3 regions of the Lysinibacillus sp. FJAT-14222 genome follow, and region 3 is predicted to be linked to each of the others. Evidence: riboswitches for the same ligand, from Rfam matches in the RefSeq annotation. Region 3 holds a riboswitch; each other region holds the start of a gene.

Region 1 (3,287 bases), on a different contig from region 3:
TTTATAAAAGAACAGAATCTAAGTTTTTTCTAAAATATCAACTGCAAAAATTTATGCTCTCTGATTTTTTACTACGTAGCTATTCTTAACCTCCACTCACACTTTCTGAGAATATAAACTCTTGTTAATTTTCATCCTACGATTGGAACCGGCAAGACCATGGTTGCTTACAGCAAAAAAAAAAGACTACGAACGGGCTAATAAAACAGCCCGTTCGTAGTCGAAGATTTACGGTCTTCAGTAGAGACCCTTAGCCCATATTACTAAGGATATACGAATGGTTTTCTAGTACACATGGAATTATTCAACAATAACTTTAAACATTAGTGTTTCATTAAAATCAATATTTTTAAAGTAATTTCAACATGTTGCGTAATCATTAAATAGACATTAGCTATTTTTTTAAAAATGATTAATTGTATTGTTAAGTTCCATAGTTAAATTCATCAACACTTCATTTAATGCTGCTAGTCCTTCTGTGGACGCAATCGTCTCCTGAGAGGAAGCACCCATCGTTTTGATCATGCTCATTGTTTTCTTTGGAACTGGACAATATTTGTAACAATTATAATTTCAGACTTTTGCGATGAATCGAACTAAAATATACTCATCCATACAAGGAAACTTTTTGCCGGTAGGAAGAAAGTCTCGAAGCTCCATCATCCCTCATTTATTAGCAGACAATTCTAACCTTTCCGCCCATTACCATTATAAAGAATACTTTATAAATTTCAATAATAAATCGAAAAGACTATAAAATCCCCTTATTTTTAATAAACTATTCACATTTCTAGGTAAAAAAGAACAGAAGATGTTCGTAGGACGATACATGATAGTAGACGAAAGTTTTTCCGAATTGATTTGCCTTATCCATTAAAAAGTAGATTTTGAGGTGATGAATCATGATGACGAAGTATCAAATTAATGAACGCGAACAGCTAGAAATGTTAACGATTGATCAATTGGTACCGTAAGATCAATTAGTGAGAAAACAAGAGGCAACGATTGACGTGTTTCACGTAAAGAAATAGATCGCTTTTTAGAAAGTCATAGTTTCTAATATTCTCTGGAGAGGATTTTCCATTAGTGAAATAATATATTATTACTAAGAGGATTATTCATCTTCTTTTATATCTCGCCCCTAGCAATCGATATAGAAGGTAGCGGTATTGTGCCTTATCAAATCAACTAGAGGTGTTCTAGTGGCTTTTAATATATTTTTTCCTTTTTAAAAACCAGAATACTATTTATAACATTGTTAAATTAAATTTTTTCTTAAGAAAAAGTTTTATATGTTACTTTGAAAATAAAGTTCGATTAAAAACATGTTGCAAATATAGATATTTTATTATAGTATTTTATTATTGTGCAAAAAAAATAATGTTTTTCTTCTTATCAAGAGAGATGGAGGGACTGGCCCTATGAAATCTCGGCAGCGGAACTTAGTGATTAAGTTACCGTGCCAAATCCAGCAAGCAATGGCTTGGTAGATAAGAGGAGTGTTTTATAGATATAAGGCCTCTTCTTGTTGTTTCAAGATGAGGCCTTTTTTAGTGAGAAATGGACAAAAGACGTGTCCATTTTTAATTTTTGGAGGTAGAACAATGAAGAAAGAGAATCCATGGGCGCTAATCCCATTTGTAGTTTTTTTAGTTTTATTTATTGGTTCTGGGGTTATTACAGGTGATTTTTATGCCTTCCCTGTCATTGTAGCTATTGCCATTTCGGGCGCTGTGGCTCTGGCGATGAATCGAAAAGAAACGTTTTCGCGAAAGGTTGATATTTTTTGCAAAGGCGCAGGAAATTTAAATGTCATGCTGATGGTTCTTATTTTTCTCTTGGCTGGGGCCTTTTCAGCGGTAACAAAAGGCATGGGTGCAGTGGACTCCACTGTTAACTTTGCTTTATCGGTCGTTCCGCCAAACTTACTTGTTGTAGGCCTGTTCATCATTGCCTGCTTTATCTCCCTATCAATGGGTACATCGGTGGGTACGATTGTTGCACTAGCGCCAATTGGAGTTGGGATCAGTGAGCATACCGACCTTTCCATGGCTTTAGTAATGGCCTCGATTGTTGGCGGTTCGATGTTTGGCGATAATTTATCCATTATTTCAGATACAACCATTACTGCCGTTCGTTCACAGGGCGCACAAATGAAGGATAAATTTAAGGTAAATTTCTGGATTGTGTTGCCCGCAGCTATTATAACGAGCATTATTTTTGGAGTTATCACAATGGGTGAAACAGCTCAAGTGGAGCATTTAAGCTATAATTGGATAAAAATTGTTCCCTATGTTCTGGTTATTATTTTAGCGTTAACCGGAATGAATGTATTCCTTGTTCTGGCACTTGGGATTGTTCTCGCCGGGGCTGTTGGTTTAGCGGATGGCAGCTATCATTTAATGAGCCTTTTACAAAAGATTGGCGAAGGAATGTCAGGTATGTATGAAATGGCATTTCTTGCGATATTAATTGCTGGGATGGTAGAGGTTATTAGGTTTAACGGAGGAATCGACTTCCTACTTCACCTTGCGACACGAAGAATTAAATCGAAAAAGGGTGCTGAATTTGGGATTGCCGGCCTTGTGGGTCTAACTAATTTATCTACGGCTAATAATACAATTGCTATTTTAATTGCTGGTCCGCTTGCAAAAAATATTGCTGACCAGTATGGGATTGAACCAAGAAAGTCCGCAAGTATATTAGATATTTTCTCCTGTACGATCCAAGGTCTTCTGCCATACGGAGCCCAATTCCTGGCAGCCGCAAGCGTAGCCCGAATATCACCAGTGAGCATGCTGCAATACTCTTTCTATCCGATTTTGATAGGGATTTGTGGGATTATTGCTATTCTTAGTGGATACCCAAAACTAAAGAAAGCCTGAACTTTATCACTTTAAAGTAACTGATGTGGCTTTAAAAAATATTGATTTTTTATTGAAATAATCCAATCGTTTTGAAAAGAATTTAATCAAAACGATTGGATTTTTTTATTTGAGGTTAGTCTTTTTTGATAAATAATTTTAATAAGGTTGATTAAATGATTTTCAAGAATTTTCCCCCTTAATTTCCTCGTATTTAAGAGAAAGACCCAAAGTAATTAGTTCACTTCAAGTCTAACCTTCATTCTTCAACTAAATAATGGTAGATATCATAATGCACAGGTTGCTCTAGTACTAAATTCATCGTAACGACTGATAGATGATTTCCTTTTCCATCAGGCATTTTTTCGTTTTTTGCACTACCATCTGCAATGTCTGCTTGGCCCAGGTAATAGAAATCTGTGC
Region 2 (3,287 bases), on a different contig from region 3:
TTAGCTGAGGCGGCACTAGCGGCTGGGGCAAACGTATTGTATATGCATGGTTATTTTGCGCAGCTGCCAACAAACAAAGATAAAATGCGTACCATTCGATTTGAAGGTATAGAAGATTTAGGCGAGAAAGTTCGACATGCTGTTCAGGAAGAAAAGGTGGATATCGTTATTATGGCTGCTGCTGGTTCTGATTGGCTCATTGATAAAGTATATGACCAATCAGGGAATTTAATGGAGGAAGCAGGTAAAATGCCATCTGATGAGCCACCTATTATTCACTTTAAAAAGGCGCCTAAAGTATTAGGTCAAATAAAAGAGTGGCAGCCGAATGTTACTTTAGTAGGCTTTAAACTCGAGGCAACAGATGATGAGGATTTTTTACTGTCCCGCGCACGTCTACGGATGGAGTCGGCCAACGCTCAGTTTATGGTAGCTAATAGCTCACAGTCTTTATATGGAGGAGATGAGCCACACTGGATTGTACCGGCTGAAGGCGAACCAATAAAGATTATGGGCAAGCAAAAAACAGCGAAAGCATTAATGGATTTTTTACAAAATGATTAAAGAGAAAACTGTGTAGGCAAAGATCTGCACAGTTTTTGTTTTATTATTGTTTTAGGTAATGATTTAGATTATTATTTACTAAACGTTAGGTAAAAAATGGAGGGGTCATATGGGTAATTCAGAACAAACATTTAAAAAAATTTTAGAAGTTGCGTACGTTATGTTTTCTGAAAATGGATTTGATAAAACAAGTCTATCCATGATTGCTAAAGAGGTAGGGATATCCAAACCAGCTATCTACTATTATTTTCAATCTAAAGATCAACTAATTGAATATTTGTTTGAAGAAATCTATAAAGAAATTAAACTTGAAATTACATTTAATTATACAGACATTTCGAAGGACAATCTAATACAAAAGCTATTGGAAATTGGCTACATGTCAATTGAGCAACAGGAAAAAGACATACATTTTAATAAAATATTTAATCAATATATGCTGTTAGCTTCCCGAGATGAAAAATATATGAAAAGGCTTTTAGAGCTCCAAGCATGTTTTTTAGACGGCTTTTATGATTTATTGAAATACGCTGTACAAATTGAGGCAATTTGCGATTCAAATATTAAAGCAAAAGCTCATATGCTTGCGATGGTCTACGATAATATCGGCAATTTTATGTTGACTGGAATTGAATTAGATTATAAAGAGATATGGCAGGAAGCTGTAGATAGTGTGTTCAGAGAGCAAAAAGGGAAAATATAGAGAAGCAGCTACAATAGAGGTCTGATTGAATAGATTTTGAGAAATGTAACAAGGTAAAGATAATTCCATAAGGATTTCTAAAAAACATGTTTGCAATAAAATGTCAGTGTAACATTAGTGTAGTGAGTTTTTTTGGATAAATTTTACACTTTTTGAATTAGAAATGAAGTAATGGAATAAAATAATTTCTGTATGTGGGCTAACTAAACAATGGTTAGCCCTTTATTTTTATTTTCATTCAGCAAATGTTTTTTGTAACGACAGCGGCAATTACGCCGAGGCGAAATCGATATTAAAATACTTCTTTTTACTCAATTACATAGTATTCAGCTAGGTTTTGTAATATTTATATTGACAATAGGTTTTCAGAATTATAGAATTATTTCCAAGAAACGTAATATTCCTATCAAAAGAAGTGGAGGGACTTGACCCATAAAGCCTCGGTGATCATTATTGTAGGCGCCAAATCCAACAGAGCTATCTGAGAGATAAGGGGGCTATGAATCAATTTGATGCGTTGGCCTCTTTTGTACAAAAAAGAATGAAAAAGAAGGGGTGAATCGGATGACTCAACAGGCAAAGGTAGATGACAAAAAACTAGAGGCAATTGCAAAGGCAATTCAACATTTAGAATTTGGAGAAGTACACATTACGATTCAAGATGGTGTCATTGTTCAAATTAACAGACTTGAAAAGCAGAGATTTCCACAGAAAAAGTAAACAATATGATGACAGTTGACCAGATCTTTGAGGACCACAAGCAGGATTATTTCCTTCGTTTATTTGTGGCCTTTTTTGTTTAGCGGCTGGCTAAAGGAGCGGGTTACTTGTTCATTGTAGTAGGGTGGTTTTGGTGTTAGTCTGAAAAATAGGGTTGATGATTAGCATATCACCTTCCGTGGGAGAAATAATAAAACTACTGAAAATAGGTATCATATATTTTCAACATTACCCCATCAATTAAATAAAGTTTAAAAACAGTTACTTTTAATTCATAAATTCAAGTATGGCTAAATATTCAGCAATTGTATATGATACAAAAAACAGGATTGATTTCGACGAATCATCCTGTTTTTGCATGTATTCTACTTACTTGAAGATGTTTTATTCATAAAAACTATTAGGGATTTCACCAATATGTCTACGATGATAGAGTAGGGGCTCCTTCTGTGCATTATCAATTTCTATGACCTGCCCAATAAGTATCGTATGATCTCCCGCATCGATTTGCTGAAATGTTTTACATTGTAAAGTGGCTACTGTATCGTGTAAAATCGGAAGACCGTGAACGGAAGTTGACCACTTTGCCTGAGCGAAACGATCCGGTATTTTACTTGAAAATAGCGTACATAAATGCTCCTGATTGCTCGCTAAAATATTGACAGCAAACTTGTCGGCTGCTGTAAAATATGGATGCAGCTGTGATTTTTTATCGAGCGACCATAAAATAAGGAGTGGATCTATGGAGACTGACGCAAAGGAATTGACAGTTATGCCAATAGGTTCATCTGCATCATTACAAGCTGTGACAACCGTAACGCCTGTTGGATAATTACCTAATGCTAATTTAAAAGCTGCTACTCTGTCTGTCATTCTAATCACCTCTTGATATTTTATGTGAATATACCATTGATTTATGGAAATGAAAAACCTTTTTTGATTAACCATCTGCACGGTAGTTATTTCGTCGCGTGCATCTAAAAATAGTCATCACAAAATATAGTAACTCCTTAATAATTGGAATATTCTTAATTTTATTTTAAACCAATAAAACTAACAGGTAAAGTATATAATAGAGTGAAAAAAGAGGGGGTTTAGTCATGACATTATATTTTGACCATCTAGTTCACCAAGTTCAATCACCAGAAAATACACAGGTTTTCTTAAACAAACGCAATATCCATACAGTTAACGGTGGTCAACACACAATGTGGGGGACATACAATTCGTTAAGCTACTTTGGATTAAACTATATAGAGCAAATAGCAATCTATGATCGTGATTTATTTGAAAATGCTGC
Region 3 (3,287 bases):
TGGAGAAAGTTTTTATAAAGAAATAATTTTTCCATCTATACAATCTACAAGGCAGTGATAATAAATCCTGAGAAAATTGTGTTGAAGTCATAATACTCATAATATTGTTTACTTTGAGTTAATATAAAGCTATCTGTAAAAAGAAATTCATTATGCTTTAGGTGGGAAGGATTTATGGCGCATCACGTGCAATCTCTAATAGAACATTACGGGTATTTTGGCATCATTCTTATCCTAGTTGGCGGGATTGTTGGGCTGCCACTTCCCGATGAGATATTTTTAACATATGTAGGATATAGCGTATATAAAGAAACTCTCGCACATATTCCAGCTTTAATCAGCGCTATGGTAGGTGCGGTAGGGGGAATTACTCTGAGCTACTATATAGGCTATAGATTTGGGCTACCGTTATTGCAAAAATACGGTCCAAAAATCCACATTACTGAACAGAAAATTGACTTTACTAGAAAATTATTTGCAAAAATAGGGCCGGGATTATTATTAATAGGATATTTTATTCCTGGTGTGCGTCATCTTACAGCATATATTGCGGCTATCAATAATTATCCTTATAAAAAATTTGCTTTCTTTGCCTATACGGGAGCAGTTATTTGGACATTTACTTTTATTACCTTAGGAAAGGTACTTGGGGAGAACTGGCGTTATGTTGGGGTCTATTTATCCCGCTACAGTATTTATCTTATAGTATTGTTCCTAATACTAATGCTAATCGTTTATTTTATTTTCAAAAAAAGGAATTCGCCAAAGTAAAAAAAGGTCTGATTCAATACCTACTCAGGTTGTGAACCAGACCTTTTTATCGTTTAAGGCAATATTGCAAATGAACGAACAGGGAATCCAGACGCTTTTTCAGGCTTTGGTACAATATTGAATATAGCAGCGCCTTTTGGAGGTAGCTTATCCAAATTTGTCATCAGCTCAATTTGGTAAGTATCTTGCTCAAGCACAAAATATTCGCCATCTAGCTTACCATTTTTACGAAAATCAGCTGCTGAATCCGTATCAAAGGTTTCGTGGCCTATAGCACTTACTTTTCGTGCGTTGAATAAAAATTGTAACGCTTCTAATCCCCAGCCAGGAATATGATTACTACCATCCGCATCTTTGTTACTGAAAGCCTCTTTATCTGGCCAACGTTTACTCCAATCCGTACGCAGCGCAACGAAGGTACCTGCTTCGATTTCCCCATATTCAGCCTCAAAATCAAGAATATCTTGAACACTTAATGTGAGGTCGTTATTAATTTCGGCTTCCTTAGATTTATCGATAACGATTAGTGGTAGAACTAGTTCTTTTAGCTCCAAATCCTCTAAATAGCGTGTATCTCGCACAAAATGGATAGGTGGGTCAATATGTGTTCCATATTGCCCAGGGAAAGTAAATTGCTGCGCAAGGAAGCCATCATCATGGGAGAATACTGTTTCAAATTTTGCATCATCAAACATAAAGAAGTGGGGAGAATTAGGACCAAATGTATGTGTTAAATCTACCCATTCTTTCGATTTCAATAGTTGAATTGCTTGTAAAAGTTCGTTTGTCATAATATCTTCCTGCTTTCTTTTAATTATTTTTGGATGCAACAATAAAAAAGAGCCCTCCTTGTAGAAAGAGGACTCTTGTGCAAAGCAACTAAAGTAAGTCTTCTCATCTTCAAGGCTAAATTTCGCCAATTGGAATTAGCACCATACCTATATAGGCTGGTTGCTGAGACTTCATAGGGCCAATCCCTCCGTCTCTCTTGATAAGAAAAAGCAATATAAGAATTTTCAGAAATAATGATTACAAATACTTTAGCATATTTTTTTATAGTTTACAAGTTCAATAGGGATACAAGGTTAAAAATAATTTTCAACACTTTCGGAGCCTATTCAAAAGAGTTGGAATTTCACCAACTTAAAATTAATGTTAGTTTACAACAGTCGCTATCAGTAAATATTATACGAATACGATCCGGTGTATAGTTAGTTTCGAACTTCATGGTGACACCCGTTGACGATATTAATTTTTCAACTTCCGTTTTATTTGACAGCTGTGCAGCGTCCATAAGATCATGTGCAAATTGCTCAGATTCTTCAATTTTATCCGTAAGTAATTGTGCTTGCCGCATAATAACCTTAATCCGTTTTGCAGAAGTTTTCAATTTACTTGTATTGACGGATGGAAATGGATTGCTATTTGTCGGGTTCGCCGGCATTGCTAGATGTCTTGAAAATTGACTAGTGCCTTGTTGATGTGCCATTGCCCATGTTGGATAATAGTTTGGATAGACAAAATACGGATAAGGATTGTAATACAACTAAATTCCTCCTATCCTATAGCTGATATCCTATCTTATGTACAACAATGTTTTTCGGTGTTAATGGCTTAAGCAGACTAAGTGTTACCCAAGTAATATGACTATATATAAGTACCTTCATGGACTAGGCTTCTAAACAATAAAGCTAGTCTGTCCAATTTAAAAAAGGAGTTCTTTAGATGAATATTCGTGAATACATTAAGAATGGTTTTGAAATTTACTATGAGCGTTATAATCAAGTTTCGAAGGAGGGGTTTTGCAGATGGATGTGTCCAGATGTTCCAGACCAGATGAAATTAGCGGATATTGATGGGGAATGGTCAAGATGGAAGCTGATCCCTTCTAAAGTAACTGAAGATGATATACAAGCTTTAGAAAAAGAGTTTGGACTTAAATTTCCTGAGTGGTATAAAGCTTTTATTTCAACTTATAACCATTATTTTGATGTAATACCCAATCAAAGTATTGATGAACCTTTAAATAACGTTAGAGATATGTATAATCCATCGTTATGTAGTTTAGGATATCTCCCTTTTTCATGGGATGAAGAGTATGGAAAAATTATTTGCATCAATTTAAATAATGCGAATGAAGAAAATTGTGCAATATATGAAATTGAACATGAAATTTTATTTGATGATAGTGCTGATATTAAAGCGTCATTGGATTATCTTTATCCAAATTTCAAGGCATATTTTGACGATACTTTCCTTAAAATATGATAAATAGCAAAAAGGAAGCCTCAGTTATGGTTAAGGCTTCCTTTCTTTTATCCTTGTTTGTTTCTATCAAAGATTAACCATAGAAGTGTAGTCATTGCCGCAAGCATAACCAAGATGAATCCGTATATAGGTGTGTGGGCTAATGATTGGTGGCGAATAATGAATCCTCCAATGTATGATCCTAGAAAAATGCCAATGTTAAAGGCCGAAATATTTAATGCTGAAGCCATTGAGATAGCTGATGGTAT

Evidence for each region. A riboswitch is a leader RNA that binds a small molecule or an ion and turns the genes downstream of it on or off. The one in region 3 is predicted to bind S-adenosylmethionine.
Region 1: it holds a riboswitch for S-adenosylmethionine, as region 3 does, so the genes downstream of both, AN161_RS04270 (Na+/H+ antiporter NhaC family protein) here and AN161_RS08025 (cyclase family protein) in region 3, are expected to answer to the same signal.
Region 2: it holds a riboswitch for S-adenosylmethionine, as region 3 does, so the genes downstream of both, AN161_RS27420 (YezD family protein) here and AN161_RS08025 (cyclase family protein) in region 3, are expected to answer to the same signal.

Annotation. Positions count from the first base shown of each region.
Region 1 covers NZ_LIYL01000010.1:87,420-90,706, reverse strand. Annotated here, with positions in the region: purine riboswitch at 198-297, opposite strand; gene AN161_RS30935 (hypothetical protein) at 403-525, opposite strand; SAM riboswitch class I at 1,390-1,497, shown strand; gene AN161_RS04270 (Na+/H+ antiporter NhaC family protein) at 1,605-2,885, shown strand; gene AN161_RS04265 (DEAD/DEAH box helicase) at 3,124-3,287, opposite strand, start outside.
Region 2 covers NZ_LIYL01000016.1:58,437-61,723, reverse strand. Annotated here, with positions in the region: gene AN161_RS07120 (phosphopantothenoylcysteine decarboxylase) at 1-564, shown strand, start outside; gene AN161_RS07115 (TetR/AcrR family transcriptional regulator) at 674-1,267, shown strand; SAM riboswitch class I at 1,668-1,762, shown strand; gene AN161_RS27420 (YezD family protein) at 1,832-1,987, shown strand; gene AN161_RS07110 (flavin reductase family protein) at 2,372-2,860, opposite strand; gene AN161_RS07105 (VOC family protein) at 3,088-3,287, shown strand, end outside.
Region 3 covers NZ_LIYL01000018.1:52,085-55,371, forward strand. Annotated here, with positions in the region: gene AN161_RS08020 (DedA family protein) at 175-771, shown strand; gene AN161_RS08025 (cyclase family protein) at 825-1,562, opposite strand; SAM riboswitch class I at 1,663-1,769, opposite strand; gene AN161_RS08030 (hypothetical protein) at 1,907-2,317, opposite strand; gene AN161_RS08035 (SMI1/KNR4 family protein) at 2,497-3,039, shown strand; gene AN161_RS08040 (MFS transporter) at 3,087-3,287, opposite strand, start outside.